3 regions of the Microbacterium sp. NPDC090003 genome follow, and region 1 is predicted to be linked to each of the others. Evidence: predicted binding sites of a transcription regulator. Region 1 holds the regulator's gene; each other region holds the start of a gene.

Evidence for each region. Region 1 encodes LexA, which represses DNA repair genes until DNA is damaged. Its sites were predicted from a motif close to TCGAACANNTGTTCGA; they were not measured.
Region 2: a site for LexA is predicted at 2,950-2,965, ahead of ACIPVN_RS14850 (DUF222 domain-containing protein). Genes of this name have one in related genera too.
Region 3: a site for LexA is predicted at 4,209-4,224, ahead of recA (recombinase RecA). Genes of this name have one in related genera too.

What each region holds. Positions count from the first base shown of each region.
Region 1 covers NZ_JBIVFW010000002.1:511,921-521,910, reverse strand. The annotation lists gene rplT (50S ribosomal protein L20) at 1-100, opposite strand, end outside; gene rpmI (50S ribosomal protein L35) at 132-326, opposite strand; gene infC (translation initiation factor IF-3) at 400-1,044, opposite strand; gene ACIPVN_RS15440 (DUF1844 domain-containing protein) at 1,276-1,674, shown strand; gene ACIPVN_RS15435 (SseB family protein) at 1,707-2,534, opposite strand; gene priA (bifunctional 1-(5-phosphoribosyl)-5-((5-phosphoribosylamino)methylideneamino)imidazole-4-carboxamide isomerase/phosphoribosylanthranilate isomerase PriA) at 2,518-3,264, opposite strand; gene hisH (imidazole glycerol phosphate synthase subunit HisH) at 3,367-4,002, opposite strand; gene hisB (imidazoleglycerol-phosphate dehydratase HisB) at 3,999-4,616, opposite strand; gene ACIPVN_RS15415 (histidinol-phosphate transaminase) at 4,613-5,698, opposite strand; gene ACIPVN_RS15410 (LysM peptidoglycan-binding domain-containing protein) at 5,777-6,139, opposite strand; gene lexA (transcriptional repressor LexA) at 6,449-7,135, shown strand; gene ACIPVN_RS15400 (S9 family peptidase) at 7,183-9,042, shown strand; gene smpB (SsrA-binding protein SmpB) at 9,050-9,526, opposite strand; gene ftsX (permease-like cell division protein FtsX) at 9,622-9,990, opposite strand, start outside.
Region 2 covers NZ_JBIVFW010000002.1:397,593-407,582, reverse strand. The annotation lists gene ACIPVN_RS14865 (ABC-F family ATP-binding cassette domain-containing protein) at 1-290, opposite strand, end outside; gene ACIPVN_RS14860 (alpha/beta fold hydrolase) at 292-1,059, opposite strand; gene ACIPVN_RS14855 (alpha/beta hydrolase-fold protein) at 1,072-2,805, opposite strand; gene ACIPVN_RS14850 (DUF222 domain-containing protein) at 2,995-4,347, shown strand; gene ACIPVN_RS14845 (glycosyl hydrolase) at 4,522-5,931, opposite strand; gene ACIPVN_RS14840 (LacI family DNA-binding transcriptional regulator) at 5,981-7,015, opposite strand; gene ACIPVN_RS14835 (ABC transporter substrate-binding protein) at 7,156-8,439, shown strand; gene ACIPVN_RS14830 (carbohydrate ABC transporter permease) at 8,474-9,406, shown strand; gene ACIPVN_RS14825 (carbohydrate ABC transporter permease) at 9,426-9,990, shown strand, end outside.
Region 3 covers NZ_JBIVFW010000001.1:686,788-696,777, forward strand. The annotation lists gene miaA (tRNA (adenosine(37)-N6)-dimethylallyltransferase MiaA) at 1-557, opposite strand, end outside; gene miaB (tRNA (N6-isopentenyl adenosine(37)-C2)-methylthiotransferase MiaB) at 554-2,101, opposite strand; gene ACIPVN_RS03450 (regulatory protein RecX) at 2,149-2,622, opposite strand; gene recA (recombinase RecA) at 2,961-4,010, opposite strand; gene ACIPVN_RS03460 (DUF3046 domain-containing protein) at 4,280-4,504, opposite strand; gene ACIPVN_RS03465 (helix-turn-helix domain-containing protein) at 4,529-4,837, opposite strand; gene ACIPVN_RS03470 (CinA family protein) at 4,979-5,464, opposite strand; gene pgsA (CDP-diacylglycerol--glycerol-3-phosphate 3-phosphatidyltransferase) at 5,461-6,036, opposite strand; gene ACIPVN_RS03480 (DNA translocase FtsK) at 6,036-8,792, opposite strand; gene ACIPVN_RS03485 (ribonuclease J) at 8,860-9,990, opposite strand, start outside.

The DNA of each region.
Region 1 (9,990 bases):
TCCGGTAGAGGCGCGAACGCTGGCCGCGGTAACCGGAGGCGCGCTCGAGGATGACCCGGCGCTTCTTGTGAGCGTTTACCGCCCGCTTGACTCTTGCCATTTTCCTGTATTCCTATCGTGCGTTCGGCGCGTCAGCGACCGAGAAGCTTGTTCGCGACCTTGGCGTCTGCCTTCGACAGAACCTGGTCCTGGTTGAGGCGACGGGTGCGACGGCTCGACTTGTGCTCGAGGTTGTGACGCATGCCAGCCTGCTGCTTCTTCAGCTTTCCGCTGCCGGTGATCTTGAAGCGCTTCTTCGCACCCGAATGGGTCTTCTGCTTCGGCATCTTCTCTTCCTTCGTATGGCGCCTTCTCAGGCGACGGTGTCAACCCGCGGTGCGGGAGTGTGTGGGGCGGGTGTCACTCCGCGGCGGCTTCGGCCGGAGTCTCGGCCTTCGCCTCGCGGGCAGCCTGCTTGTTGGCGGCGCGCTGTGCGTCGCGAACGGCGTTCTGCTCCTGCTTGGCCTCGGACTTGCTCTTCAGCGGAGCCACGACCATCACCATGTTGCGGCCGTCGATCGTCGGGTTCGACTCGACGGTTCCGAGCTCCGCGACGTCCTCGGCGAACTTGCGCAGCAGACGAACGCCCTGCTCGGGACGCGACTGCTCGCGGCCGCGGAACAGGATCATGGCCTTGACCTTGTCGCCGGCCTTCAGGAAGCCCTCGGCACGCTTGAGCTTGGTCGTGTAGTCGTGCGCCTCGATCTTCAGGCGGAAGCGAACCTCCTTGAGAACGGTGTTCGCCTGGTTGCGGCGAGCCTCCTTCTCCTTCTGGGCGGCTTCGTACTTGAACTTGCCGTAGTCCATGATCTTGACCACGGGGGGCTTCGAGTTGGGTGCGACCTCGACGAGGTCGAGGTCGGCTTCCTGCGCAAGGCGCAGCGCCGCCTCGATGCGGACGACGCCGATCTGCTCACCCGCGGGGCCGACGAGGCGGACCTCGGGGACGCGGATGCGCTCATTGGTGCGGGGATCGCTGATGCGGAACTCCTTAGACGATGGGATTCGGCCACCGGGATGCTGTCAGCATTCCGGGCGAAATCAGAATCGTCCCCCACCCACCGGCCTTCAGACGCCGGCTTCGCACCCTGACGACCGTCCCGCTCTGTGAGCGGATCCGGTGGAGTGCAAGACCCGGTAGCCTGGAACGGCAAGCGCGGGTGGGAAGTGAATCCTCTTTCGTGCCGGAGCATGACGCTCCGGAGCCCGACAAAGTCTAACAGAAGGCAAGGCGAAGTGACGAACCAGGCATCCAACGAGGCTGACCGCGAGCGCGAAGAGCGCTGGGCACGGCAGGAGGAGGCCGCGTCGTCCGCGACGCGCGACATCGCCGACGTCCCCGCCGTCGAGGTCATCACGACCGCCGCCGTGCACCTCATGAGCGCGGCCGCCGTCAAGCTCGGTCTCGCCGACGACCCGAACGCGCAGGACCAGCTCGACCTCGACGAGGCGCGCAAGCTCATCAACTCCCTCGCGGGGCTCATCACCGCCGGCGCCCCGGAGATCAGCGACATGCACGCGCGCTCTCTGCGCGACGGATTGCGCTCGCTCCAGCTCGCCTTCCGGGAGGCGTCCGTCATCCCCGACCCGATCGGCAAAGGGCCGGGCGAGAAGTGGACCGGCCCGGTCAACTAGGCTCTCCGAGGCGAGCGCAGCGACGCCGCGGGTCAGGCGCTGCGGCGGAGCTTCACGGTGAGAGAGTCCGCGAGCACCGCGATGCGGTCATCGGACGCCCACCGCTGAGCGAGGCGGGCCAGCACCGCGTCGAGGACCTCGCGCTCGAGACCGTCGACGAGTTCGAGGATCACGATCAACTCGGGACCCCGCAGACGCGCATCCGGGTCGCCCGCCGCCACGGCCACGTCGATCACCGCGAGCTCCTGCGCGATGCTCGCCTGCAGGGCGGCGAAGACCTCGGGCGAGAGGAAGCTCGGTTCCCACGCCTGATCCTGCGCGATCGCCCACACCGCGGGGCGGCGGATCACGAACTCGGTCTCCGACGTCGGGTCGAGCACGATCAGGTCGGTGTCGTCGGCGGATGCCGCGAGAGCCGCGCGAACAGCCTCGACGGGGATGGGTCGCGCCGACGCATCCCATCGCCGCATCGCGTCCACCGAGGAGAACACGGGCTGCACGCGGCGCCCGTCCGGGGCCGCGACCGTGACGATCGAGAGCTCCTGCGTCTTGTCGACGGCGAGACCACTCGGGGCCACGCCCTCCTCCCCTTTCTCGGCCACGAGCGGGATGAGCACACGAGAATGGCGGAAGGCGTCCACGACCTCCGTCTGGCTGCCGGCGCCCGCACGGAAGCTCAGCAACGCGGCGAGCAGAGCGGGGTCGGCGGAGCCGTCGTCGGCGGCGTGCTGGTTCGCCTCGAAGCTGCGCCCCTCCCAGGGAACGCCCGCGGAGTCGCCACGGTTGACCGGACCTTCGTCGTCATGGGAACCGTAACCGTGCGGGCCGTGACCGCACGAGTCGTCAGTCGCCGGCGACATCCAGCGCCTCAGCCAGGGTGAACGCCCCGGCGTACAGGGCCTTGCCGACGATGGCACCCTCGACTCCGAGCGGCACCAACTCGCGCAGCGCGGCGATGTCGTCGAGGCTCGAGATACCGCCCGAGGCGACGACGGGCTTGGGCGTGCGCGCGGTGACCTCGCGCAGGAGTTCCAGGTTCGGCCCGCGGAGCGTGCCGTCCTTGGTCACGTCGGTGAGCACGTAACGGCTGCAGCCCGCGTCTTCCAGGCGGTCGAGCACCTCCCAGAGGTCGCCGCCCTCCTTCGTCCACCCACGCGCAGCGAGGGTGGTACCGCGGACGTCCAGACCGACGGCGATCGCTTCGCCGTAACGGCCGATCACATCGGCCGCCCACTCCGGGTTCTCCAGCGCGGCCGTCCCGAGATTGATCCGGGTCGCCCCGCTCTCGAGAGCGGCCTCGAGGGTCGCGTCGTCGCGGATCCCGCCCGAGAGCTCGACGTTGACGCCGCGGTACTGCTTGATGACCTTGCGCAGGATCGGCGCGTTGCTCCCCCGGCCGAACGCCGCATCGAGGTCGACGAGGTGGATCCACTGAGCGCCCTGCGAGACCCACTCGCCGGCGGCATCCAACGGGTCGCCGTAGCTCGTCTCCGTGCCGGCCTCGCCCTGCGTGAGGCGAACCGCCTTGCCACCGGCGACATCGACCGCGGGGAGCAGCGTGAGAGAGGGAGACTGTGCGAAGTCGTTCATGACGTCCTTGGTGTGGGGGCTCGGCGCCCGCTGCGGGCACGAGATTCGAGGGTACTCTGCGGTCGCGCGGGCCTCAAAATGCGTGACGCCGGGCGGCGTCTCTCAGAGACTCCGGGTCCAGTTGCGCAGCAGGCGGATGCCCGCGTCCCCCGACTTCTCGGGGTGGAACTGCGTCGCGGTGAGCGGGCCGTTCTCGACCGCGGCCAGAAACGGATCGCCGTACGTCGTCCACGTGAGAACGGGCTGCGGGAACGGCGGGATGACGTCGAGCTCCCAGGTCTGTGCCGCGTACGAGTGCACGAAGTAGAAGCGTTCGTCCTCGATGCCGTCGAACAGGACGCTGTCGGGCCCCGGGGACACCGTGTTCCAGCCCATGTGCGGGAGGACCGAGGCGTTGAGCTCGGTGACTGCCCCCGGCCACTCCCCCAGTCCCTCGGTGTTCTGCCCGCGTTCGACGCCGCGTTCGAAGAGCACCTGCATCCCGACGCAGATCCCCATGACCGGGCGTCCACCCGCGAGCCGGCGATCGATGATGTCGTCTCCCCCGTGCGCCCGCAGCGCGTCTCGGACCGCGGCGAACGCGCCGACACCGGGCACGAGCAGCCCATCGGCTTCGAGTGCCTCGGTGCGATCGCGGGTGAGAACGGTATCCGCTCCCGCGGCGACCAGCGCCTTCACCGCCGAGTGCACGTTGCCGGACTCGTAGTCGAAGACGGCGACCCGAGGTGTGCGGGTCACAGTGCACCCTTGGTCGACGGGATGCCGTCGACCAGCGGGTCGAGCGCCTTGGCCTCGCGGAAGGCGCGCGCGAAGGCCTTGTACTCCGCCTCGGCGATGTGGTGCGGGTCGCGGCCGCCCAGCACGCGCACGTGCACGGTGAGCGCGGCGTTGAACGCGATCGCCTCGAAGGTGTGACGCACGAGCGAGCCCGTGAAGTGGCCACCGATGAGGTGCTGTTCGAAGCCCGCGGGTTCCCCCTCGTGCACGAGGTACGGGCGACCCGAGATGTCGACGACAGCCTGGGCCAGCGCCTCGTCGAGGGGCACGAGTGCGTCGCCGTAGCGAGAGATGCCCGCCTTGTCGCCGAGCGCCTCGCCGATCGCCTGGCCGAGCACGATCGAGATGTCCTCCACGGTGTGGTGCGCATCGATGTGGGTGTCGCCCGACGCCCGCACCGTCAGATCGGTGAGCGAGTGCTTGGCGAAGGCGGTGAGCATGTGGTCGAAGAACGGCACGGAGGTGTCGATGCGGCTGGCGCCGGTGCCGTCGAGGTTCAGCTCGAGCTCGACGGTGGACTCCGACGTGCTGCGCACGCGACGCGCGACGCGCGGGGTCGGGGTGGAGGTGCTCATGATGCCGATTCTATCGAGGCGAGCGCATCCAGGAACGCCGTGGTCTCCGCCTCGGTGCCCGCGGTGACGCGCAGGTGGCCGGGGATCCCGACGTCACGGATCAGCACGCCCTGCTCGTAGAGGCGCTGCCACGTCGCCTTCGGGTCGGCGACACCGCCGAACAGGACGAAGTTCGACCAGGACTCGTGAGGCGTGTATCCGAGCGCCTCGAGCGTCGCCGTGATCCGATCGCGTTGCGCGACGATCTCCTCGACCATGCCCAGCATGACGTCGGAGTTGCGGAGCGCCGCGACCGCCGCCGCCTGGGTGAGCGCGCTCAGGTGGTACGGCAGCCGAACGAGACGCAGAGCGTCGATGAACGCGGGATCGGCGGCCAGGTATCCCACTCGCGCTCCGGCGAAGGCAAAGGCCTTGCTCATCGTGCGCGACACCGCGAGCCGCGGGCGCCCCTCCAGCAGCGTGAGCGCCGAAGGTGCGTCGTGCGGAGCGAACTCCTGATAGGCCTCGTCGACGACGACCACACCGCGAGTGGCGGCATACACCGCTTCAACGACATCGAGTCCGAGCGGCGTACCCGTGGGATTGTTCGGAGAGCACAGAAGAACGACATCGGGATCGGCCTGCTCGATCTGAGCGACCGCCTCTTCCGGGGTGATCGTGTAGTCGGGCTGGCGCTCCCCCGCCATCCAGCGCGCGCCTGTCCCCTGAGTCAGCAGCGGGTACATCGAGTACGTCGGCGCGAAGCCGAACACCGTCCGCCCTGGCCCCGCGAAGGCCTGGAGGATGTGCTGGAGAACCTCGTTTGACCCGTTGCCTGCCCAGATCTGCGCGGCGTCGAGGCCGTGACCCAGGTACTGTGCGAAGCCTTCGCGGAGAGCGGTGAACTCGCGGTCGGGGTAACGATTCACGTCACGGAGCGCGACCGCGATGTCGTCGAGGATGTCGCTCGCCACCGCATCCGGCACGGGATGCGTGTTCTCGTTGACGTTCAGAGCGATCGGAAGCGGCGCCTGAGGGGCCCCATACGGGGTGAGCCCTCGGAGATCGTCGCGGAGAGGGAGATCATCGAGCGAAGAAGTCACCACTCCATGCTAGGCGGCACAGCCGGGCGCGCTCTTCGCGTTACCGCCTTTCGCGATCCGGACGACCGTCCGGACGAATCAGCTCGCGTACTCCGCCGGGATCGACAGCTCCTGGCCGATCTGCAGCACGCCGCCCTGCAGCATGTTGAGACGGGTGATCTCGCCGATCACCTCTCGCGGGTCGGACTCGGGCGAGACCTCGGCCGCGATCGACCACAGCGTGTCTCCGGGCATCACGGTGACCGTCTCGAACGTCACCGTGCCGGCGCCTTCTCCGGTCGCCAGCGCGCTACCGCCGCTGAGTGCGGCGAAGGCGATGCCGAACGCGAGAGGAAGCGCGGCCAGGGCGAGCAGGACACGACGACCGCGCGCCGTCAGCCGGAGACGCGTCGACGGGTGAACCGGACGGACGGCTACGGTGCTGAAGGTGATGCTGCTCATGTCGTTCTCCTCTGCCTTGCTCCGGCGAACCGGAGGTCTGTCATCACCCGCGAGCGATGACCACGTTGGCGTAGCGTTCGCATCCGCCTCTCGGCCGGGAGAGGCGAGTGCGAAGCTACGTTCCGAAGGTATCTTCGAATTCGAATATCTGTCAAGCTTTCTTCGAAATCGCATTCGCGATTTCGCCGACACGCTCGAACAGATCTTCCACATCCGCGCTTTTCTCGGATACGGTTTCGATATCAACACCGAACCACGGGCCTCCGACATTCGACGAAGGACGCCGGAATCGCGCACCGAAGGAGCATCATGAGCGAGATCACCGCCCCCGATCCCGAGGCACCGCGCACACGTCGTCGGAAGAGCCTGAGCCCCAAGCAGATGGCCATCCTCGAGGTGATCCAGGCGTCGATCGCCCAGCAGGGGTATCCGCCCAGCATGAGGGAGATCGGCGACGCCGTGGGGCTCAAGTCGCTCTCGAGCGTGACCCACCAGCTCGGCCAGCTCGAGCTCAGTGGCTACCTGCGTCGCGATCCCGGCAAGACGCGTGCCATGGAGGTCCTGATCGATCTGCCCGGCACGAGCACCGAGAACCCCGCAGATGTCGCGACTCCCGTGGGCGACGCCGCTCTGGTGCCCCTCGTCGGCCGCATCGCCGCCGGCGTCCCGATCACGGCCGACCAGCACGTCGAGGAGATCTTCCCTCTGCCGCGACAGCTCGTCGGCAAAGGCGATCTGTTCATGCTCAAGGTCTCGGGCGAGTCCATGATCGACGCGGCGATCTGCGACGGCGACTGGGTCGTCGTCCGGTCCCAGCACACCGCCGAGAACGGTGAGATCGTCGCGGCGATGCTCGACGGCGAGGCGACGGTCAAGACCTTCCGGCGCCGCGACGGCCACACGTGGCTGCTTCCGCGCAACTCCGCGTTCGAACCGATCCTGGGCGACGAAGCCGTCGTGCTCGGAAAGGTCGTCGCTGTTCTCCGCGCGGTCTGACACGCACCCGGGCCCGTCGCGCTCCCGCCGACGCATAGGCTCGAACCATGTCGTCACCGTACGGTTCCTGGCCCTCGCCCTTCACCGCGGCATCCGTTGCCGCGGCCTCACCCCGCCTCGACGGAGCACGGTTCGTCCGTGAGGAGATCTGGTGGGCGGAGTCGGTGCCCGCCGAGGGCGGTCGGATGACGGTGCGCTCCTCGCTCGGCCACGAGGTGCTCCCTGCGCCCTGGGGCGCGCGTTCGCGCGTGCACGAGTACGGCGGCGGAGCATGGACGGCGGATGCCGATGGCACCCTCTTCTTCGTGCACGCCGACGATCAGCGCGTCTACCGGTTCCGACGCGGGACCGAGCCCGTGGCGCTCACCCCTCCGGGCCCCGCCCACGGCGGGCTACGTGTGCAGAACGGCCGTCTTCTCGCCGTGCGGGAGGACTCGAGGGAGCATCGTCGAGCGATCGTCGAGATCCCGACCGACGGGTCGGCCGGCGAGTCCGCGTCCGCCGTCATCGTGCACGTCGAGAGCGGCGCGTTCTACGCCCATCCCGCGCTCTCCCCCGACGGCACGCGGCTGGCCTGGGTCGAGTGGTCGGGCGAGCGGATGCCGTGGGACGAAGCGCATCTGCGTCTGCGCGACCTGCGCACCGGCGAGACCGGCTCCGTGTCCACGCGTGCGGCTCTGCAGCCGGAATGGCGATCCGAGAGCGAACTCGTCTTCGCCGACGACCACGACGGGCGCTGGGGAGTCCACCGGATCGCTGTCGACGGGATCGCGCCCACGACTCCGCCGGTCCCACTCGCCCCCGCCGACGCCGACACCGGCTACGGACTGTGGGTTCTCGGCAATCGTTGGTTCCAACCTCTCGATGACGGTCGTCTCGTGGCCGTGCGCACGAACGGCCGAGACGAGATCGTCGTCCTTTCCGCCGACGGCTCGGAGCGACGCGTCGAGGCGCCGTGCGATGGACACGTCAGCATCGATGACGTCGTCGGCTCGCTCGTCCTCCTCTCGGGCAACGGATCGGGTGTCACCTCCGGCGTGTGGTGCGCCGATCTCGACACGGGTGCCGTCGTCGCGGTCCGCGGGGGCGAACCCGTCGATCCCGCGTGGATGCCCTCGCCCCTCCCGCTCACCTTCGACGGCCTCCACGGTCCGGTTCACGCTTACGCGTATCCGCCCGCGAACCCGGGTGCTGCGGCATCCGCCGACGAACTCCCGCCTTACCTGGTGCTGGTGCACGGCGGCCCGACGGCCCACGTGACCGGCGCGACCTCGGCGGCACTGGCTTTCTATACGAGCCGTGGGATCGGGGTGCTCGACGTCAACTACGGCGGGTCGACGGGCTATGGACGCGCCTATCGCGAGCGACTCGACGGCCAGTGGGGTGTCGTCGACGTCGACGACGTCATCGCCGCGGCGCATGGCCTCGCGGAGTCCGGCCTTGCGGACCCGACGCGCCTCGCGATCCGCGGAGGCTCGGCCGGCGGGTGGACCGTCCTGTCCGCGCTCGTGCGAGGGGGCGCCTTCGCGGCCGGTATCTCGCGCTACGGCGTCTCCGACCTGAGGATGCTCGTGGCCGACTCCCACGATTTCGAGAAGCACTACATCGACGGCCTCGTCGGTCCGCTCCCAGCGGCCGAAGAGCTCTACATCGAGCGCTCCCCCCTGACGCACGCCGACCGGATCGGTGTTCCGGTGCTGCTGCTGCAGGGCGCCGATGACATCGTCGTCCCGCCGTCGCAGTCCGAAGCCATCCGCGAGGCACTCGCCCGACGGGGCGTCGATCACGAGTACGTGCTCTACCCCGGAGAAGGACACGGCTTCCGGCGCGCGGAGACCGTCGTCGATGCACTCGAGCGCGAACTCGCGTTCCTCGGTCGGGCATTCGGCTTCACGCCGTCGCCCTGAGCGGCGGCTATTCGCCGACGCGGTTGCGCAGTCGCATCGCGCGTTCGGCCTCGCGCGTGTCCTGACGCTCGCGGAGCGTCTGGCGCTTGTCGTACTCGCGCTTGCCCTTCGCGAGTGCGATCTCGACCTTGGCGCGACCGTCGGAGAAATACAGCTTGAGCGGGATCAGCGTGTAACCGCCCGCCGAGACCGCATGGGCGATCTTCGCGATCTCCTCGCGGTGCAGCAGCAACTTGCGGATGCGCTTGGCCGAATGGTTCGTCCAGTGCCCCTGCGAGTACTCGGGGATGTGCACGGAGTCGAGGAAGACCTCGTTGCCCTTGACGAACGCGTAACCGTCCGAGAGATTCGCGCGCCCCTGACGCAGTGACTTGACTTCGGTGCCGGTGAGCACCATCCCCGCCTCGTACGACTTCTCGATGTTGTAGTCGTGACGTGCGCGACGATTGGTCGCGATGACCTTCTCCCCGCGTTCCCTGGGCATGATGCTCTCCTGATCCGTGTCGTGCGCTCGCACAACAGCCTTTCAGCATACCTGCGTCGCGTGCCTCCGAGCCACTTCCGGCTCGGCGGCCAGGGTCAGGTGCGCAGCCAGCGCCGGATCGCGAACCCCGCGGACAGCGCGGCGAGCACGACACCGATGCCGATCAGCACCGGCACCACCCACGCGGCATCCTGCATTCCGATCCACGTGGTGATGAAGGGCACGCGTCCCCGCAGGTATCCGTTCACCCCGAAGTGGACACCGGCGACGATCGCGGCGCTCGCGAGAGCGGATCCGAGGAGAGCGGCGAAGACGCCCTCCAGCACGAACGGGGTCTGGATGAACCGGTTCGACGCGCCCACCAGGCGCATGATCCCGATCTCCTTCCGTCGCGCGTACGCCGACAATCGGATGGTCGTGGCGATGAGCAGCGTCGCCGCGATGAGCATGAGCACGGCGATCCC
Region 2 (9,990 bases), 110 kb from region 1:
CACTCGTACTCGGGGGTGTCGCCCACGACGGCCTGGCTGATCGTGAGGTCGTCGGGCAGGGTGTCGGCCTGATCGAGCACACCGATCGTCGTTCCGCCGCGCACCGTGACACGACCCGAGTTCGGTTCCTTGATGCCCGCGAGCATGCCCAGCAGGCTCGACTTGCCGTCGCCGTTGCGGCCGACGATGCCGATGCGATCCCCCTCCTCGATGCCGAGCGTCACGGAGTCGAAGACGACCCTCGTCGGATATTCGAGGTGCAGGGCCTCGGCCCCCAGAAGATGTGCCATGTCACTGTCCAGGGTAACCGGGTGGGCGGGGGTCGAAGACCTCGGGCAGCGCGGCGACGAAGTCGTCGAGGCGGCCGTACCAGGGGGTGTGCGCGGCTCCGGGGATTCTGCGCACCTCGACATCCGCCGCCTGCCAACGGCTCACGGCGGCCGGAGGGACGAAGCGGCTGGGATCGGCGATCACGGCGATCGAGCCCGGCGGTGGATGCTCGTCGACGTCTGCTCCGCAGGAGATCGACGCGGAGGTCGCCGGGTCGAAGAGCCGTGCCGCGCGCGCTTCCCGCTCCGCGGACGCCGCCGAGTATCCCGGGCGCTCGCGGAGCCTGGCGACAGTGCGGGCACCGGCATCCGCGACGTACTGCGCGGTGAGCGATGCTCGATCGGCGTGCCCGGCGAAGGCGAGGGCCGAGTCGATGAAGACGGCGAGACGCGGTTCGAGAGCGGGAGCCGCAGCGGCGAGCACGGTACCGCCGTACGAATGTCCCAGCGCCGCGAAGGGCGGCCGGGCCGTATGGGCGCGCACGGTCTGCACGACGGATGCCGCGGCTCGTGCCACCGTGAGTTCAGGGTCGCGCGGCGATCGGCCATGGCCGGGGAGATCGATCGCGATGACCCGCCATCCGCTCGCGGCCAGGTGAGGGACGACGTCGTGCCAGCTCTCGGTCGACCCCATCAGGCCGTGCAGCAGCACGATGCTCGCGGCGTCCTTCTCGCTCGCGCCGTCAGTCGTGCCGCCTGTCGGCGGCGTGATCTCGGCGTGGAGAAGCATCCGTCGAGTCAATCACGTCGTCGCATCGGCCCCGTCACGGCGGCGCCGGGCGGCGATCATGACCGCTCCCCCGACGAGCACCGCGAGGCTCGCGGCGACGGCGATCGGCGCGACGATCCCGGCATCCGCACCCGTGTTCGCGAGGCGGTCATCGGGAGCCGTCGCTCCGCCCGACGGAGCTGCGACGACCTCGACCGGCGCCCAGCCGATGAGGTCGCCGTCGGTCGCGTAGACGGCGACACGATGCGCCCCGAGCTCGGCATCCGTCGGAATGATCGCCTGCACCGTGCCGGCAGACGATGCGGTGAGCGTGCCCAGGTGGGTGGGGTCGGAGAAGAGGTGCACATCGACGGATTCGCCGGCGAGCTCGGTTCCGATCGAGATGTCGAGAGGGGCGCCCTGGGCGACCGCGGCCGGCGCCGTGACGGATCCTCGATTGCCTTCGGTGAGATCCTCGGCCGAAGGGGCTGAGGGCGCTGCCGTCACCGTGAGGGTGGCGGGCTCGGTCGCGGACTCGCCGACGGAGTTGGTGAAGACCGCACGGTAGCGGGTGCCCGAGGCGGATGCCGGGACGGCGTCGATCGTGAGGGTGGGGGCGGCGGCATCCGGGATCGTCACCCAGTCGCCGGCATCCGCGAGGTGCGTCTGCCAGATCACCGTGGGCTCGGGGGTTCCCGTCGCGGCGGCGGTGAACGTCGCCGTCGCTCCCTCACCGATCTCGGCATCCGACGGATGCGTGACGATCTGCGGGGCGACGTCCTGCTGCTCCGGGAGGGTGGTCCCCGGGACCTCCGTGCCCGGCGCCGCGTAGACGAATCGCAGGCCGCGGCTGAACGCCGCGCCGATCACGGAGAGGTGGGTCTCGTCGGGGAACACCGTCGCGCCCAGTTCGAGTCGGTCGTAGTCGCGACTCTGGAGCGTACGCGCGAGATTCGTCATGTCGCTGGTCATGGGGAATCCGGACGTCGTCTCCTCGAGCTCGCCGACGGAGAGGAAGACGCGCGCGTCGAGAGCGTCGTGCGTCTCGGCGTAGTCGGCCTCCATGTCGAGGATCGTGCGGTCGTCCCACCAGATCGACGGGCTCGCGATGACGAACCGGTGGAACAGGCCGTCGTTGTGGAGCAGGGCGTAGGTGGCGAAGAGACCGCCGAAGGAGTGGCCCATGAGTGCACGGTCGGCGGGGTCGGCGTGGAACTCGCTCTCGATCTGCGGGACGAGCTCGGAACGCAGGAAGTCGAGGAACTCGGGGGCGCCGCCGGTCGGCACGTCGGCCGTGATCTCGGTCGGCGTGAGATCGAGCGTGCGGCGTACTCCGGAGGCCGCGAATCCCTGACCGGGGTCGTCGTAGCCGATGCCGACGACCATGGTTCCGGGGGCGTTGAGCCGGGCGGTCTCGACTGCGATCCCGAACTCGGCGTTCGCGTCGGTGACGTAGAGCACGCGATACGGGTCGCCGGTCTCGTCGTAGTTCGCCGGGAGCGCGACGGAGATCTTGTAGTCGCGGCCGGCGGCGGAGGTGGTGGTCCAGGTCTGGACGTCACGGATGAAGTCGTCGGGGGCGTCTGCGGCGCCTTGGGCCGAGGCGACGTGGACGGTCTGCGGAGGCGGGTCGGCTATCGCGGCGGCGCCGGTCGCGGGGGCGCCGGTCGCGGGGGCGCCGACCGCGGCGGCGAGCGCCAGGGTTGCGCCGGCCGTGAGGGCGACCACGGTCGGGAGGCCGAGCAATCTGCGGAGGTCGTGTCTCATGTCGTTTCCCCTTCATCGGATGCCGCCGGATACCGCTGATGGGAAGCCACGGTAAAGGCGGCTGCGCCCATCGGACATGTGAGGTCGGCCCAGAGCTGCGGCGCGGTGCTGTGGAGAACCTCCGGCGGGGTCGGCGCTCGTCTTTCGTTTGTATGTTCGAATGTCGGTGGCCCGTGGTGGGCTGTTCGCATGACGGAACTTCTCGACGCGACGGACCCTCAGACGGCGATGATCGCCGATCTGGTGGGCTCGGTGCGGGCGGTCGAGGAGACGATCGCCCGCCTGTCGGCGGTGCGCGACGGGATGCTCGCCGTCGCCGCTCGCGTCGCGGTCGACATCGCGCGACAGGCGGCGCATCCGGATCGCGGGGACATGGCCGTGCGCGCGGTCGCGTCGGAGATCGGGGCGGCGGTGCGGGCGAGCGACCGGACGATCGAGCGGCGGATGGACGAGGCGTCGTGGGCGGTCGAGCGATTCACCGAGGTGTGGGCGGCGCAGGGCGCGGGGCGGATCAGTGCCGCCCACACGCGGGTCATCGTCGACGCCGGCGCGCACCTGGACGACCCGGCCGACCGGGCCCGCTATGCGGCGCGCGCGGTGGAGGCTGCGTCCGTCGAGTCGCCGAACAGGTTGCGTCGGATAGCGCGACGGATGGCGGAGCAGTACCAGGCGCGCACCGTCACCGAACGTCACCGCGATGCCCGGGAACTGCGACGGGTGTGGGTGAGGGATCTCGATGACGGAATGGCCGAGCTCGGGATGCTGGGCCCCGCGGTGCTCGTGCACGGGATGCACGATCGTCTGACGCGCATGGCGCGGACGATCACGCTCGAGAACGGGCGGGCGGCCCGCGAATCCGGCTCCGAGTGCGATTCCCGCACGATGGATCAGCTGCGCGCCGACCTGCTCGCCGACATCGCGCTCACCGGTACTCCGACAGGACACGGCAGCGATGCGGAACTGCTCGGCGCAATCCGCGCACGCGTGGAAGTCACCGTCCCCGTCTTCACGCTCATGGACGAGGACCCGAACCACCCCGGCGCACCCCCGGCAGAGCTCGACGGCCGCTCCCCCATCGATACCGACACGGCGCGCCTCCTCGCGGGCCGGACGCCCGGCTGGGAACGCGTGCTCACGCACCCGATCACCGGCGCGCTGCTCGCCGTCGACCGCTACCGCCCCACCGATCAACTCACCCGACATCTGCGGGCTCGCGATCAGCGCTGCCGCTTCCCCGGTTGCAACATCGCCGCGCGGCGATGCGACATCGACCACACGCACGCCGCCTCGAGCGGTGGCGAGACCTGCGCCGACAACCTCGCCCACCTCTGCCGGCGACACCACATGCTCAAACACCACTCGCGGTGGCGAGTCGAACGCCGACGACGCAGCGAGGAGGGCGCGGGGACCGCTCGCGGGGCCCGAGAGACGAACGCGACTCTCGGAACCACCGGGGACCTCGTCTGGACCAGTCCGACCGGGACGACCTACATCGACCGACCGCCCGAACAGAACACGGTCAGGTTCACCGACCGCAGGTGAGTTGCCGCCCGGAGGTGCGCTGCTGCCCGCGGGCGAGCGGCCTCCGGGGTTGCCCTCAGGCGCGCTGCGCTCAGGCGCGCTGCCTCAGGTGCGCTGCGCTCCGGCGCACTGCGCTCAGGTGCACTGCGCTCCGGGGCGCTGCGCTCCGGCGCACTGCGCTCAGGCACGCTTCCCTCAGGCGCGCTGCACGACCTCGACGACGGTGTCGATTCCACGAACGGCGAGGGCCGCGGAATCCTGAGCGGTGCGCGAGGTGACCACGGTCACGGGCTCGCCCTGCTCCCGCAGCTCGTGCCAGCGCTCGAACACCCGCCCACCGGGGGCGAGGTCGGTGCGGGAGAGAGGAAGGTCGTCGCCGTCCACGTCGATCACGACGCCCACGGTCCGCGGCACGACGCGCGACGCGCTGCGCGACTGCGCAGACGTCGCTGCCACCTCCCGGGCATCCGCCCCGGCATCCGTCCGGGCATCCGCCCCGGCATCCGTCCGGGCATCCGCCCGCGCATCCGCCCGCGCCTGAGCGACCAGCTCCGCAAAACGCCGGCCCAGCGGCTTGACGACGTTCTCGGTGTCGAGCAGTCCGAGCGAGTACTCGAGATCCTTGTAGTCCCCGAGCGAGCGCGACACGTCGTGCGAGCACCACCACGTGATGCCGTAGAGACGCTCCGTCGTCAGCGCCGCCTCGACCGTGCGCGCGGCGAACTCGGGCATCTCCTCGGCCGCGAGATTCATCGACGGAGCACCCACCTCCTGCAGCCACACCTTGCGCTGCGGATCGGTGGCGAACGCCTTCGAGAGCTCGATCATCCACTCGGCGTGACGAACCGACGGCGACGAGAGGCCGCCGTAGCGCGCCGCGGTGCCGTTGAAGATCCACGAATGCACCGTCGTGACATCACCGAGACGGGACGCGTGCTCGGGCAGGAACGGATGCCCGTCGCGATACCAGAGGTGATCGTTCTCGCTGTGCGCGATGAGGTGGCGCGGATCACGATCGCGCGGCGCACCCAGCAGGCTCTCGAGCCAGTGTGTGATCTGCGTGCTCTCGGCGGGCATCGCGGCAGGGTTGGGCAGCTGGAACTGGTTGAGCTCGTTGCCGAGCGTCAGACCGATGAGGTTCGGCTTGTCGCGCACCGCGTCGTAGACCGCGGCGACGAGCGCCGACTGCGCCTGGATCGCCGTCTCATCGGTGAACATGTTGCCGTCGTGCCAGTTGACCAGCCACGCCGGCACGAAATCGAAGCCCGACATGTGGCCCTGAATCACGTCGACGGCGATGTCGAGCTCGAACTCGGCCGCGATGTCGGCGACGAGAGCGATGTCGTCGAGGGCTTTGCGGCGGATGAGCGTCCGGTTCGGCTGCAGCACGGGCCACAGCGGGAAGACCCGCACATGATCGAGCCCCAGCCCCGCGAGTGCCTCGAAGTCCGCGCGCACGACATCGGCGTCGATCCCCATCCACTGGAACATCCAGTCCTGGGAGGGGGTGTAGTTCGCCCCGAAACGCGGAGCATCGAAACGCGGAGCATCGAAACGCGGAGCATCGAAACGCGGAGCATCGGAACTCGGAGTGTTGTCGGTCACTGATCTGTGGTCCTTCTCGATCGTGGGCAGGAGGTCTTGGGATCGGCAGTCATGCATCCGTCGGCGCGGGGCCGCTCGATTCGCGCACGATCAAGCGCCGCGCCGACACGGTGTGCGACACGACGTCCTCGCCGCTCACGAGCTGCGCGAGCAGCGCCACGGCGGTGCGAGCGCTCTCCTCGACCGGGGCATCGAGCGCGGTGAGCCGCGGGCGCACCAGGCTCGAGACCCAGGAGTCCTCCCACGCGATCACCGACAGCTGCTCGGGCACGCGCACACCGATCTCGGGCGCATGCGCGACGATCTCGGCCGCGAGGGCCTCGCTGTCCACCAAGAGAGCGGTCGTCGCACCGGCGCGCGCCAGCAGATCCGCCACCGGATCGGATGCTTCGCGCTCCCACCGCAGCACGAGCGAGGCCATGCCGCGCTTCTCTGCGGCATCCACGAAGCGGCGATCGCGGTCGCGGGCGTGCACGAGACCCGGCGAATCGCTGACGCGGGCGACGGCGCGATGGCCGAGGCCGTGCAGGTGCGCGAGCACCTCTTCGTATGCGGCGTCGTCGTGCACGGTCACGGCCGGGACCGCGTCGTCGACCGGCGCTCCGAGCAGCACGGCGGGTGCACCGAGCTCGCGAACGAAGCCGATGCGGGGGTCGTCATCACGCAGGTCGACGAGCAGGAACGCATCCACGCGCTGCTCGCTCCACCACTCGCGATACACGCGCTCCTCGTCCTCGCCGCGCACGAGGGTGAGCGACAGCGACCATCCGATCTCTGCGAGTGGCTCGGTGAGGCCGGCGATCAACCGCATGAAGAACGGATCGCGCTCGAACGTGTCACCCGAGCGGGCGATCACGAGACCGAGGCTTCGTCCGCCCTGACCACTCACTTTGCGGCTCGCGTAGTTCGGGCGCCAGTGCAGCTCGTCGGCCGCCTGACGGATGCGCGCGGCCGTCGCCGCGGACACGTTGGGCCGCCCGTTGAACACGTGCGACACGGCGGAGGGCGACACCCCGGCGCGCGCGGCGACCGCGGCGATCGTCGCGCGGGCGGGCTTCTTGTCGTTCGTCACCTTCTCGCTCACACCACCGAGATTAGGGTGTTGACCCTCCGTTGTAAAGCGGTATACATTAATCGCACGTTGACGTGTACCGCTTTACACAGCACCCGCGACAGCACCCACGACAGCATCCATCCGCAGCACTGCAGCTCTCAGGAGGGCTCATGACCGAAGGCATCAGCAGGCGCACCTTTCTCGGGGCGGTGATCGGAGGTGGGGTGATGATTCCTCTGCTCACCGGATGCGGCCCCCTCATGCCGACGTCCAGCGCGGCGGGCTCGATCTCCGTGCACACGCAGCTCAGCGGTGCCGTGTCGGGCGCCCAGGTCTTCTCGGATGTCGTCGCCGCGTACTCGCGTGCCAACGATCGGCCCGTCGCCCTCCTCAAGAACGGCTCCGACCTGCCGATCGTGTTCGAGACCAGCTCGCTGGCCGGCAAGGAAGCCGACATCGCGATGGTCAACCTCCAGGGCCGCACGCTCTCCTGGACCCGCCTGGGCGCCACCATCCCGGTGCAGCATCTGCTCGACGAGTGGGGCCTGCGCGACAAGATCATCCCCGAGGCGCTCGAGGAATGGACGGATGACGAAGGCAATCTGCGCGCCTTCCCGTTCACCCGCACCAACTGGCCGGTCTCGTTCAACACCGGGCTCCTCGATGAAGCCGGCGTCGGCATCCCGACGACCTCGGACGAACTGATCGCCGTGGCCGACGCGCTGCGCTCGAAGGGCATCGGCCCGGTGACCGTCGGCGGCTCGGACTGGAGCGGCCAGAAGATGTTCCTGCAGATCCTGCAGGGCTTCCTCACCCGCGACGAGGCGAAGAAGGCGTTCTCCTCCGGCAGACTCTCGGAGTTCCCGGGCGCCGTGGCCGGTGTCGAGCACTTCGTCGAGCTGCGCGATGCGGGCGTCTTCGTCGACAACGTGCAGGGCTACACCTCCGACTCCGAACTCACCCAGTTCAACACCCGCAAAGCGGCGATCGTCCCGGCGATGTCGTCGGCCCTCGCCCTCGTGCCGGCCGAGCGCGCCGCCGAGGTCACGGTCGGCGGCTGGCCGGTGCCGTCGCGCGGCGGCGTCGTCGCCCACCCCACGGTCATCCAGAGTTTCAACGGCCACGGCATCTGGATCAGCGCGAACGGCGCCGAGAAGCTCGATCTGCTGAAGCCGTTCATCCAGAACCTCTACACGCCCGAGGTCACGAGCGAGTTCATCCTCGGCTCCGGTCGCGACATGAGCCGGGTCACCGATGTGGTCAGCCGCGATTTCCCGCTCGTCGCACAGGCCTCCCAGCTCACGACCGATCAGGTCACCCCGGTGATGCTGCCCGATCTGCTCATCCCCGACGCCGTCTTCGAGCCGATGATCCGGGCGACCGCGATGGCGTACGGCCGAGCGCCCGCCGACCAGATCATCGACACGTTCGAGAAGGCCTACGCCGCGGCCTGAGGGCCCGAGAGGACACCATGCCCGAGAGGACACCATGACCGCGCTCGCCCCCGCCCCCACCACCGAACAGCTCGTCACCGCCCTCCCCCCGAACGGACGCCCCCGCCGCTCGTCGTTGCGCGAGCGGTTCCCCGGCCTCGCCCTGCCGGCGCTCATCTGGTACGCCGTGTTCATGATCGGCCCCGTGGTCGCGATCTTCGTGATCTCGTTCCTGCGCTGGCCCGGCATGCTCGAGACGCCGACCTTCGCGGGCTGGGACAACTTCCGCGCCGTGTTCTCCGACGCGACCTTCTGGGCCGCGCTCGGCAACTCCGCGATCCAGATCGTCGTCGGCCTGCCGATCATGATCGTCCTCGCGTTCCTGCTCGCGTTCTACGTCGTGCAGAAGCCGCGCGGTCACCGGGTGCTCCGGTACCTGCTCTTCATCCCGGCACTCATCTCCGCCCCGGCGACGGCGATGGTCTTCTACGCCATGCTCAACCCCGATGGGCTGATCAACGGCATCCTCGCTCCCCTGGGCCTGGGAGGCAACGCCTGGCTGGCCGACCCGAGCACTGCTCTCGGTGCGATCATCGCGGTCGAGCTGTGGAGCGGCATCGGCTACTCGGCCGTGCTCATCGCCGCCCGCCTCGACGGCGTCGACACCGAGATCGTGCAGGCCGCCCGAGTCGACGGCGCCGGGGACTGGCGGGTGGCGTGGCGCATGTACTGGCCGATCGCCCAGGACTTCATCGGCGTCGTGACGATGCTGCAGTTCCTGTCACTGCTGTTCAACTCCGCCCAGACCGTGCTGCTGCTCACCCAGGGCGGTCCCGGTACCTCGACCATGACGCTGTCCTACCTCATCTACAGCAAGGCGTTCGTCGAGACGAACCTCGGCTACAGCCAGGCCGTCGGCGTCATCCTGTTCATCCTCGGACTGCTCGGCATGTGGCTGATCCGCCGCACGCTGCGTGCGACCCACTGACCGGACGAAGGAGCATCCCATGGCATCACGCACCGTCCTCCCCCTCCGCGACCGGGTCGGATCCCTCACGAGCGGCACCCTCGCCTGGCTCTATGCGGCCATCCTGATCATCCCCTTCTACTACTTCATCGCGTCGTCGTTCAAGACGAACGAGGAGATCTTCGAATCGCCCCTCGCGCTCCCGTCGAGCTGGGACTTCTCGAACTTCGAGACCGCGATGCGCCAGGCCGATCTGGGCCTCGCCGTCGCGAACTCCGCCCTGACGACCGTGGCGGCGCTGGTGCTCACACTGCTCCTCGCCCTCCCCGCCGCGTTCGCCCTGGCCCGCGCCACGGGCAGGGTCGGCCGCATCATCGAGACGGTCTTCAGCCTCGGTTTCCTGATCCCCTCGTTCGCCGCGCTGTTCCCCACCTTCCTGCTCGCCGCATCGCTCGGGCTGTTCCACACGCGCACGTTCGTGGTGCTGCTGCTTCCGGCGACCGCCCTCCCCCTGTCGATCGTCATCCTCACCGCCTTCATGCGCACCATCCCGCGCGAGCTCGAGGAGGCGGCCTCGATGGACGGCGCGACCACACTGCAGGTGC
Region 3 (9,990 bases), on a different contig from region 1:
GTGGCCCCCTGTTCGAGCACCTCCAGCGCTCGCACGATGCGGCGGGAGTTCTTCGGATCGACCCGCGCCGCCGCGGCTGGGTCCGCTGACTGCAACCGAGCGAGAAGTGCATCAGCTCCGTGCTCGGCGAGCTCCGCTTCCAGGCGCGCGCGGACCGCCTCGTCACGGGGCGGGAACCGGAAGTCGAAGACGACGCTCGAGACATAGAGCCCCGATCCGCCGACGAGGATCGCATCGCCACCGCGCCTCTGCACGTCGAGAACGGCGGCCCTCGCCTCGGGCTGGTACCACGCGACCGCCGCCTCCTCGTCGACCTCGCGGACGTCGAAGAGATGATGCGGAATCCCGCGTCGCTCATCGAGAGGGAGCTTGGCTGTACCGATGTCCATACCGCGGTACAACTGCATCGCATCGACGTTGATGATCTCAGCCGGATTCCCGCGCGACCGCAGCCCCTCGGCGATGTTCAGTGCAAGTTCGCTCTTGCCCGTACCGGTGGCTCCGACCACCGCCCAGAGGCGCGGCGCCGCCTCTGACGCGGAACGGGCGTCGTTCACACCCCGACGCGCAGGGTCGGCAGCCCGAGGGACACGGCACGGGGGCCACCATCGCCCGCCGGGGTGGGGACGGCGCACGACTCGGACTGCGCGCGATCCCAGGCGTCGCCTCCACGCGTGCGGCGGATCCGGAGCGGAGCACCGGTCGGGTCGTCGGCAAGAAGATGGAACGGCGCGGCATGCGTGATCGTCACGGTGACGACATCGCCCGGCCGCGGAAGGTCGGAGCCCGGCGTGACCTCGAAGTGCACGAGACGGTTGTCCTGGGCGCGTCCGGTGAGCCGATGCGTCTCGGCATCCTTCTTCCCCTCCCCCGTCGAGACGAGAACCTCGACCGACCGACCGACCTGCTTCTGGTTCTCTTCGAGCGAGATCCGCTCCTGCAGCGCGAGCAGGCGGTCGTAGCGCTCCTGCACGACGGCCTTGGGGACCTGATCCTCCATCGTCGCGGCGGGGGTGCCCTCGCGGATCGAGTACTGGAACGTGAAGGCGCTGGAGAAGCGCGAGAGCTCCACGACGCGCATCGTGTCTTCGAAGTCCTCGTCGGTCTCGCCGGGGAAGCCGACGATGATATCGGTCGTGATGGCCGCGTCGGGCATCCGATCGCGGACACGATCGAGGATGCCGAGGAACTTCTCGCTGCGGTAGGAACGACGCATGGCCTTGAGGATGCGGTCACTGCCGGACTGCAACGGCATGTGCAACTGGGGCATCACGTTGGGCGTCTCGGCCATCGCATCGATCACGTCGTCCGTGAATGCCGCCGGATGCGGGCTCGTGAAGCGGATGCGCTCGAGTCCCTCGATCTCACCCGCGGCACGCAGCAGCTTGCTGAACGCCTGACGATCGCCGAACTCGACGCCGTAGGAGTTAACGTTCTGCCCGAGGAGGGTGACCTCGATCGCTCCGTCCTCGACGAGCAGACGGATCTCGTTGAGGATGTCGCCGGGACGCCGATCCTTCTCCTTGCCGCGCAGGCTCGGCACGATGCAGAAGGTGCAGGTGTTGTTGCAGCCCACGGAGATCGATACCCAGCCGCTGTGCGCGGCGTCGCGCTTGGTCGGGAGCGTGGAGGGGAACACTTCGAGCGACTCGAGGATCTCAAGCTCGGCATCGCCGTTGTGGCGTGCCCGCTCGAGCAGACGCGGCAGCGACCCCATGTTGTGGGTGCCGAAGACGACATCGACCCACGGAGCCTTGTCGAGCACGGTCTGCTTGTCCATCTGCGCGAGACATCCGCCGACCGCGATCTGCATTCCATCCTTGCGGCGCTTCACGCCCGCGAGCTGGCCGAGCGTTCCATAGAGCTTCCCGGCCGCGTTGTCGCGCACCGCGCAGGTGTTGATGATGACGACATCGGCTTCGTCACCGGCCGCGGCGCGAACGTAGCCCGCACTCTCGAGCGAGCCGGAGAGGCGCTCGGAATCGTGCACGTTCATCTGGCAGCCGAACGTGCGCACTTCGTAGGATCTCTGACGACCGTCGGCGTCGACGGCTGCCGACGACGAGGTGATGATCGTCGGTTCACTGCGCGGAGTAGTCATGATCTCTCCATTGTACGAGCGGGAGACGGCACCTCCGGGCTGACGCCTCAGTCCGACTCGACGAAGCGCACTCCGGAGCTCTTCGCACCGAATGATGCCTCGTTCAACGCCGTCTTCGCCGCGTTCGTCGCAACGGATCCGCCGTACCCGCGGCGAGCGAGCTGTCCGAGCAGACGCCGGAGGGCGGTCTCGTGATCAAGGCGGCTGAGCGAACGTGCCTTGGTACGAGCGAACTCCAGTGCGCGTTCCGCATCGTCGTCCGGCAGTTCGTCGAGGGCCGCGGCGATCACGTCGCGCGGGATCCCACGCTGCGCGAGCGAACGGGAGATGGCGACGCGCCCCTGCCCCTTGCGATCGACCCCCGCGGCCACGAGCATCTGCGCGAGCTCTTGATCGTCGAGGTACCGGCGCCGGAGGAAATCGTCGATGACATCGTCTACCTGTTGAGCATCGAGTCCATGACCACGCAAGACCTGCCGTGCTTCGGACACCGACAGCGATCGCGTGCGGAGCTTGCGCACCAGACTCTCTTCGGCCGCTTTACGGACCTCGAGCAGGTCGGGTGCATCGTCGCCGGCGCGCCGGTCATCGACGAAGGATACGGAAGCGGATTCGTGAGCGGACGCGGAAGTCGTCGGCGCGGCAGACGCGGAGGAGGGAGCGTCCGAGAGGGCCCGCAGGCGCGGGGCCTTTGCTCCCGAAGACGCGCGCCCTGAGCCTCCGGATGGCTCCGCAGCCCCCTCGCGAGTCGTTGCGTTCGCTCCGGGAGGGGTGACGCTTCGGGCTCCGAAAAGAGGGATGACGGGGGCGACCCGCCCGGTGTCCTGACGCGGACCGCCCCCGTTCTCACCGTTCATGATCAGGCCGGGCGACGCTCGGCGAGCTCATCTGCCGGAGCCGCGGGAACGGATGCACCACCGATGCCGAGCTTCTGCAGGATCTGGGTCTCGATGGCGAGTGCCACGTCGGTGTTGTTCAGCAAGAACGTGCGGGCGTTCTCCTTGCCCTGGCCCAGCTGATCGCCGTCGTAGGTGTACCACGAGCCCGACTTCTTGACGATTCCGTGCTCGACACCGAAGTCGATCAGACTGCCCTCGCGCGAGATGCCCACTCCGTAGAGGATGTCGAACTCCGCCTGCTTGAAGGGCGGGGCCATCTTGTTCTTGACGACCTTCACGCGGGTGCGGTTACCCACTGCGTCGGTGCCGTCTTTCAGGGTCTCGATACGACGGATGTCGAGGCGAACCGATGCATAGAACTTGAGCGCCTTACCACCGGCGGTCGTTTCGGGAGAGCCGAAGAACACACCGATCTTCTCGCGCAGCTGGTTGATGAAGATCATCGTGGTGTTGGTCTGGTTCAGGCCACCGGTGAGCTTGCGGAGAGCCTGCGACATCAGTCGAGCCTGCAGACCCACGTGCGAGTCACCCATCTCACCTTCGATCTCGGCGCGGGGCACGAGCGCCGCCACGGAGTCGATGACGATCAGATCGATGGCACCGGAGCGCACGAGCATGTCGGCGATCTCGAGCGCCTGCTCACCCGTGTCGGGCTGCGAGACGAGCAGGGCGTCGATGTCGACGCCGAGCTTGGCGGCGTAATCAGGGTCGAGCGCGTGCTCGGCATCGATGAACGCCGCGATACCGCCCGCGCGCTGAGCGTTGGCGATCGCATGCAGCGTCAGCGTGGTTTTACCCGAGGACTCCGGGCCGTAGATCTCGACGATGCGGCCACGCGGGAGGCCTCCGACGCCGAGAGCGACGTCGAGGGCGATGGAGCCGGTGGGGATGACGGCGACGGGTGCGCGCTCGTCGCTGCCCAGCCGCATGACCGAGCCCTTTCCGAACTGACGGTCGATCTGGGCGAGTGCGGTCTCGAGGGACTTCTCGCGGTCGGCGGGAGATGGCATGTCGTGCTCCTTCTGCTTCGCGTGGTGCCGCCTGTAGGCTGTCGCGGCACTTCCGGCTGGAAGCAACTCTCCGACAAGGCGTATGGCTCGGTGGCCATGTCTTCACCGTACGAGGAGCCTCCGACATTGCGTCGTCGAGTCGCGCGAACAGTGGAGAACACTAACGTCTGAACCACTGTGCAGAAGACTACGCCCGCTTCGAACGAATATTCGACGACACGCCGGATCCTGCCATCTCGTCGCGATATCGATCGAACGCATGCGCGAACTCAGCGCCTGCGCGGCTCAAGCCTGCCCGCACCGTACCGTCTGTTATCGGGCACTTCCATCTCGTCGCAGAGCGCGAACCAGATCTCCCGCGGGGGAATCCCCGCGGCCAGCGCCTCTTTCGCGGTGCGACCGGCGAGCGGCGTGAGCACCAGATCGTTCAACACCGAAGACGTGCGTCCGGGGAACTCGTCCTCGACGGCACGCAGGAATTCACTTCGACGCATGAAGCAACGACGGGGCGCGTCGGATCAGTGGAGCGAGAGCTCGGGCTCGATCGAGGCGACCAGATCGTCGGGAACGACATCGGGGAACACCTGGATGCCCTCGAGCACGGAGATGCGATCTCCGACCTCGCGCATGATGGTCGAGATGGGGACGTCGAGCGCATCGGCGACAGAGGCGAGGATCTCGCTCGACGCCTCCTTCTGACCGCGCTCTACTTCGCTCAGATAGCCGAGCGCCACGGAAGCCTTGCTCGCGACCTGCCGAAGGGTGCGCCCCTTCTGCAGACGGAAGTCCCTCAGCACATCGCCGATTTCCTGTCGTACAAGAATCATCGGAACCTCCTCCCCAATCGGTGTCTCGGAGTCTCCCCCGAAGTGATGGCCAGTATAACCTCGCCGACCTTCATAAAATCTACAACTGCACTCTGTGGTTTGAGTGTGAGCACGAAATCAATAACCTCGTCGCGACGGCGACTATTCCCGGGACATTTCTCGGAGCATCTCGAGGGCGGCTCGTACGGACGCAGAGCGGATCCGATTCCGGTCGCCGGGGAAGAGGAACGATCCCGCCTCGACGCGCTCGGGTGTGGCGACGGCGATGTGCACGGTGCCGACCGGCTGCCCATCGGGCGAGACGGGACCGGCGATGCCCGTGGTCGCGACGCCGACCGAGGCGTCGACGCCGTCCACCCCCACGGCGCGCCGGACGCCCCGTGCCATCTGCCGCGCAACCTCCGGATGCACCGGGCCCTCACGGCCGAGAAGCGATTCATCCACCCCGAGCAGCGTGTGCTTGATCGGCGTCGCGTAGGCGACCACTCCTCCGAGCACCACGGAAGATGCTCCGGGCACGCTCACGAGCTCGGCGATCACCGCTCCGCCCGTGAGCGACTCCGCTACGCCCAGTGTCCAGCCGCGGCGCGCGAGCGTCTCGATCACGGCTGCCGCGAGGTCGGTCATCGACTCCGACGCGCCCCGCGCACCTGCGCGACGACGTAGTCGATCCCGCTCCAGATGGTCAGCACCAGCACCACGAGCATGAGCACGAAGGTGATCAGGGTCCACGCGGGAATGCCGATCAGCACGTGCAACGGCATCAGCGCCCATGCGAGGGCGACCCCTTGCGCAGCGGTCTTGACCTTGCCCATCCATGCCGCAGCGACGACGTGCTCGTTGACGATCATGAGCCGGTGGATCGTGATCCCCAACTCGCGGACGAGGATGATCGCGACGATCCACCAGGAGACCTCGCCGAGGACGGCGAGCCCGATGAAGCCCGCCCCCGTCAGCAGCTTGTCGGCGATCGGGTCCCAGAGCTTGCCGAAATCACTGACGATGTCGTAGCGGCGGGCGAGGTAGCCGTCGACCCAGTCGGTCGAGATGGCGAGGATGAACAGGATCGCCGCAGTCCAGCGCAGACCGAGATCGGGAACCCCATAGGTTCCTCCGAGCAGGAGCAGCACGAAGAACACCACTGCGAGCGGGATGCGCGCGATCGTGATCGCGTTGGGCAGCTGCCGAGGAATCGCCATCAGTCGCGTCCCGTCAGGCCCCAGGCGTCTTCATCGCCCTCTGCCTCGACCACGGGAAGACCCTCGAACTGCGCTTCGAGAGGATCGGAGGCCATCGCCGCCGTCGCAGGAGCGGCCGGCGCCGCGCTGGGCGCCGCGGGAACATCCTCACCACGGAGCTTCGCCATCACTCCCCCGAGCTGCTCCGCCGTGACGAGCACGTCGCGAGCCTTGGAACCCTCGGACGGGCCGACGATCTCCCGCGACTCGAGGAGATCCATCAGGCGTCCGGCCTTGGCGAAGCCGACGCGGAGCTTGCGCTGCAGCATCGAGGTGGAGCCGAACTGAGAGGAGACGACCAGCTCGGCGGCAGCCAACAGCAACTCGAGATCGTCGCCGATGTCTTCGTCGACGTCCTTCTTACGCGGCTCCAGTGCCTCTTGGACATCGTTGCGGTACTCGGGTCGAGCCTGACGCGTCACGTGCTTGACGACCGCGTCGATCTCCTTCTCGTCGACCCAGGCGCCCTGCAGACGGAACGGCTTCGAGGAACCCATCGGCGAGAACAGCGCGTCGCCCTGACCGATGAGCTTGTCGGCACCGGGGCTGTCGAGGATCACGCGGCTGTCGGTGACGCTCGTCACGGCGAACGCGAGACGGGATGGCACGTTGGCCTTGATCAGACCTGTCACGACGTCGACGCTCGGGCGCTGGGTCGCGAGCACCAGGTGGATGCCGGATGCGCGGGCGAGCTGGGTGATGCGCACGATCGAGTCCTCGACGTCGCGCGGGGCGACCATCATGAGGTCGGCGAGCTCGTCGACCACGACGAGGAGATAGGGATACGGCTTGAGCACTCGCTCGCTGCCGGCCGGCAACTCGACCTCGCCGGCTCGCACCGCGCGGTTGAAGTCGTCGATGTGGCGGAATCCGAACGACGCGAGGTCGTCGTACCGCATGTCCATCTCTTTGACGACCCACTGCAGCGCCTCGGCCGCCTTCTTCGGGTTGGTGATGATCGGAGTGATCAGGTGCGGCACGCCCGCGTAGCTGGTGAGCTCGACGCGCTTCGGGTCGATCAGCACCATTCGCACGTCGGCCGGGCGCGCGCGCATCAGCAGACTCGTGATCATCGAGTTCACGAAGCTGGACTTTCCGGAACCGGTGGAACCGGCGACCAGGAGGTGAGGCATCTTCGCCAGGTTCGCGATGACGATGTTGCCGCCGACATCCTTGCCCACGCCGATCGTCATCGGGTGCGTGCTCTTCTGGGCCGCCGGGGAGCGGAGCACGTCGCCGAGGGCGACCATCTCCTTGTCGGCGTTCGGGATCTCGATACCGATCGCGCTCTTGCCCGGGATCGGCGAGAGGATGCGCACGTCGTTCGAGGCCACGGCATACGCGAAGTTGTTGCTCAGCTGCAGGATCTTCTCGACCTTGACGCCGTGACCCACCTCGACCTCGTACTGCGTCACCGTCGGTCCGCGCGAGAAGCCGGTGACCTTCGCATCGACTTTGAACTGCGTGAGCACACTGGTGATCTGCTCGATGACCTTATCGGTCGCCTCGGAGCGCATGACGGGGGGCGGGCCCTCGACCAGGAGCCCCGGCGAGGGGAGGATGTACGGCGCGACGGGTGCCTGGGGGCCGCGATCCCCCGGCCCCTCGGTCCCGAAACCGTCGAGGCCCGGGAGCTCGGGCACCTCACCGGTGTCGGAGTCGTCGTCGAGGAGCGCCGTCGTCTGCTGCTCAGCGAGGGAATCGGCCACGGAGCGCACGTCGGACAGAACCTCGGTGGCGGAATCGTAGGGGTTCTCGACGACGACGGCCTGGTCGTACGCAGGGGTCGCCTCCGCGGTCGAGAGGAGGGCCGTGATGTCGTCGGAGCCGAGGGTGCCCTCATCGGGGTCCTCCTCGCGGCCACTCTTGTTTCGCCGCCACCAGGGCAGGACGTTCTCGTCGTCGGTCTTGTCGGCATCGTCGATCTCGGGCTGCTCCGCCGCGGGCTGAGGACGCTCCGCGTCGAACATCCAGGCGTACAGATCGCCGAGCCGCCGACCGATCCGGTTGGGCGGCGTCTTGGTGAGGATGAGGATGCTCAACGCGATGACGAGGCCGAGCACGACGTAGGCCACGGCGGGATGCACCAGCGCGAGCGGTTCACCCACCAGCCAGCCGAAGACCCCTCCCGCCTCGCTGATGGCGGCCATTCCCATGTTCGGGTGCGCGCGCGCGGCGGTTCCCGCGCCGTCCGGAGCGCCGGCGGCGACGTGGCTGATACCTGCGAGTGCGAGCACGAAGAGGCCGAAACCGATGCCGATGCGGCCGTTGTCATGGACCGAGGACGGGTGACGGAAGAGCCATCCGGCGAGGAAGAGCAGCAGTACGGGCATGACGAACGCGATGCGGCCGACCAGTCCACCGACCGAATAGGCGCTGACATTGGCGGCGACCTCGTTGCCGATGAAGAACCACTCGTTCACCGCGCCGAGGACCGCCAGCAGGACCAGGAGGAACGGGAACCCGTCGCGACGGTCGTCCTTCTCCAGCGTCTCCGGGCCGAAGGCGCGGAAGAGCCCTCCGACACCGTGTGCGAGCCCTGTCCACGCCCGGACCGCCACCGGCGGCTTGTCGAGTTCGTCGATGTACTTCTTGGGGACGGGCTTCTTCGCTGCCGGCTTCTTGGGCGCAGGCGAGGCTTGGGGAGCCGCCCGCCGCGAGGGGCGGGACGGCGCGCTCCCGGACGCGCGCTCGGACTTGGTGGTACTCCTGGCCATGCCCTCACGTTACGGCCCGTGGCCGACATTCCCGCGTATCGACGCGGCTTTCAGCCGATCCCGCTGATCACGCCTCGATCACGAGGGGGACGATCATCGGACGGCGACGCAGACGCTGGTTGACCCATCGGCCGATCGTGCGGCGCACGACCTGGGAGAGTGCGTGGGTGTCGCGCACGCCGTTGCCGGAGGCCTCCTTGAGCGCGGCGACGATCTTCGGCGTCACGTCGTCGAAGACCGAGTCGTCCTCAGCGACACCGCGCGCGTGGATCTCGGGTCCGGAGATGATCCGCCCGGTCGCGGCATCCACCACCACGATGACCGAGATGAAACCCTCCTCGCCGAGGATCCGGCGGTCCTTGAGATCGGCATCCGTGATCTCGCCGACCGTCGAGCCGTCGACGTACACGAAGCCGAGGTCGAGCTGCCCGACGACCGACGCCACGCCGTCGCGCAGGTCGATGACGGTGCCGTTGGAGGCGATGATCGTGCGCTCCTCGGCGATTCCCGTGTCCTGCGCCAGCTTGGCGTTCGCGATGAGGTGACGGTACTCGCCGTGCACCGGCAGCACGTTCTTGGGCTTGAGGATGTTGTAGCAGTAGAGCAGCTCTCCCGCCGCGGCGTGTCCAGAGACGTGCACGCGGGCGTTCGCCTTGTGCACGACGTTCGCACCGAGCTTGGTGAGGCCGTCGATCACGCGGTACACGGCGTTCTCATTGCCCGGGATGAGGCTCGAGGCGAGGATGACGGTGTCGCCCTCGCTGACCTCGATCGCGTGATCCATGTTCGCCATGCGGCTGAGCACCGCCATCGGCTCGCCCTGCGAACCGGTCGACATGTAGACGATCTTCTCGTCCGGGAGATCGCGCGCCTTCTTGAAGTCGATGAGCACGCCGTCCGGCACCTTCAGATACCCGAGCTGCTCGGCGATGGTCATGTTGCGCACCATGCTGCGGCCGAGGAACGCCACGCGTCGCCCGTGGGCGTGCGCCGCGTCGATGACCTGCTGCACCCGGTGCACGTGACTCGAGAAGCTGGCCACGATCACACGCCGGGGCGCCTTGCCGATCACCTGGTCGAGCACCGGGCCGATCGAACGCTCGGTGGGGGTGAAGCCCGGCACGTCCGCGTTGGTCGAGTCCACCAGGAAGAGATCGACGCCCTCCTCGCCCAGGCGCGAGAACGCGCGGAGGTCGGT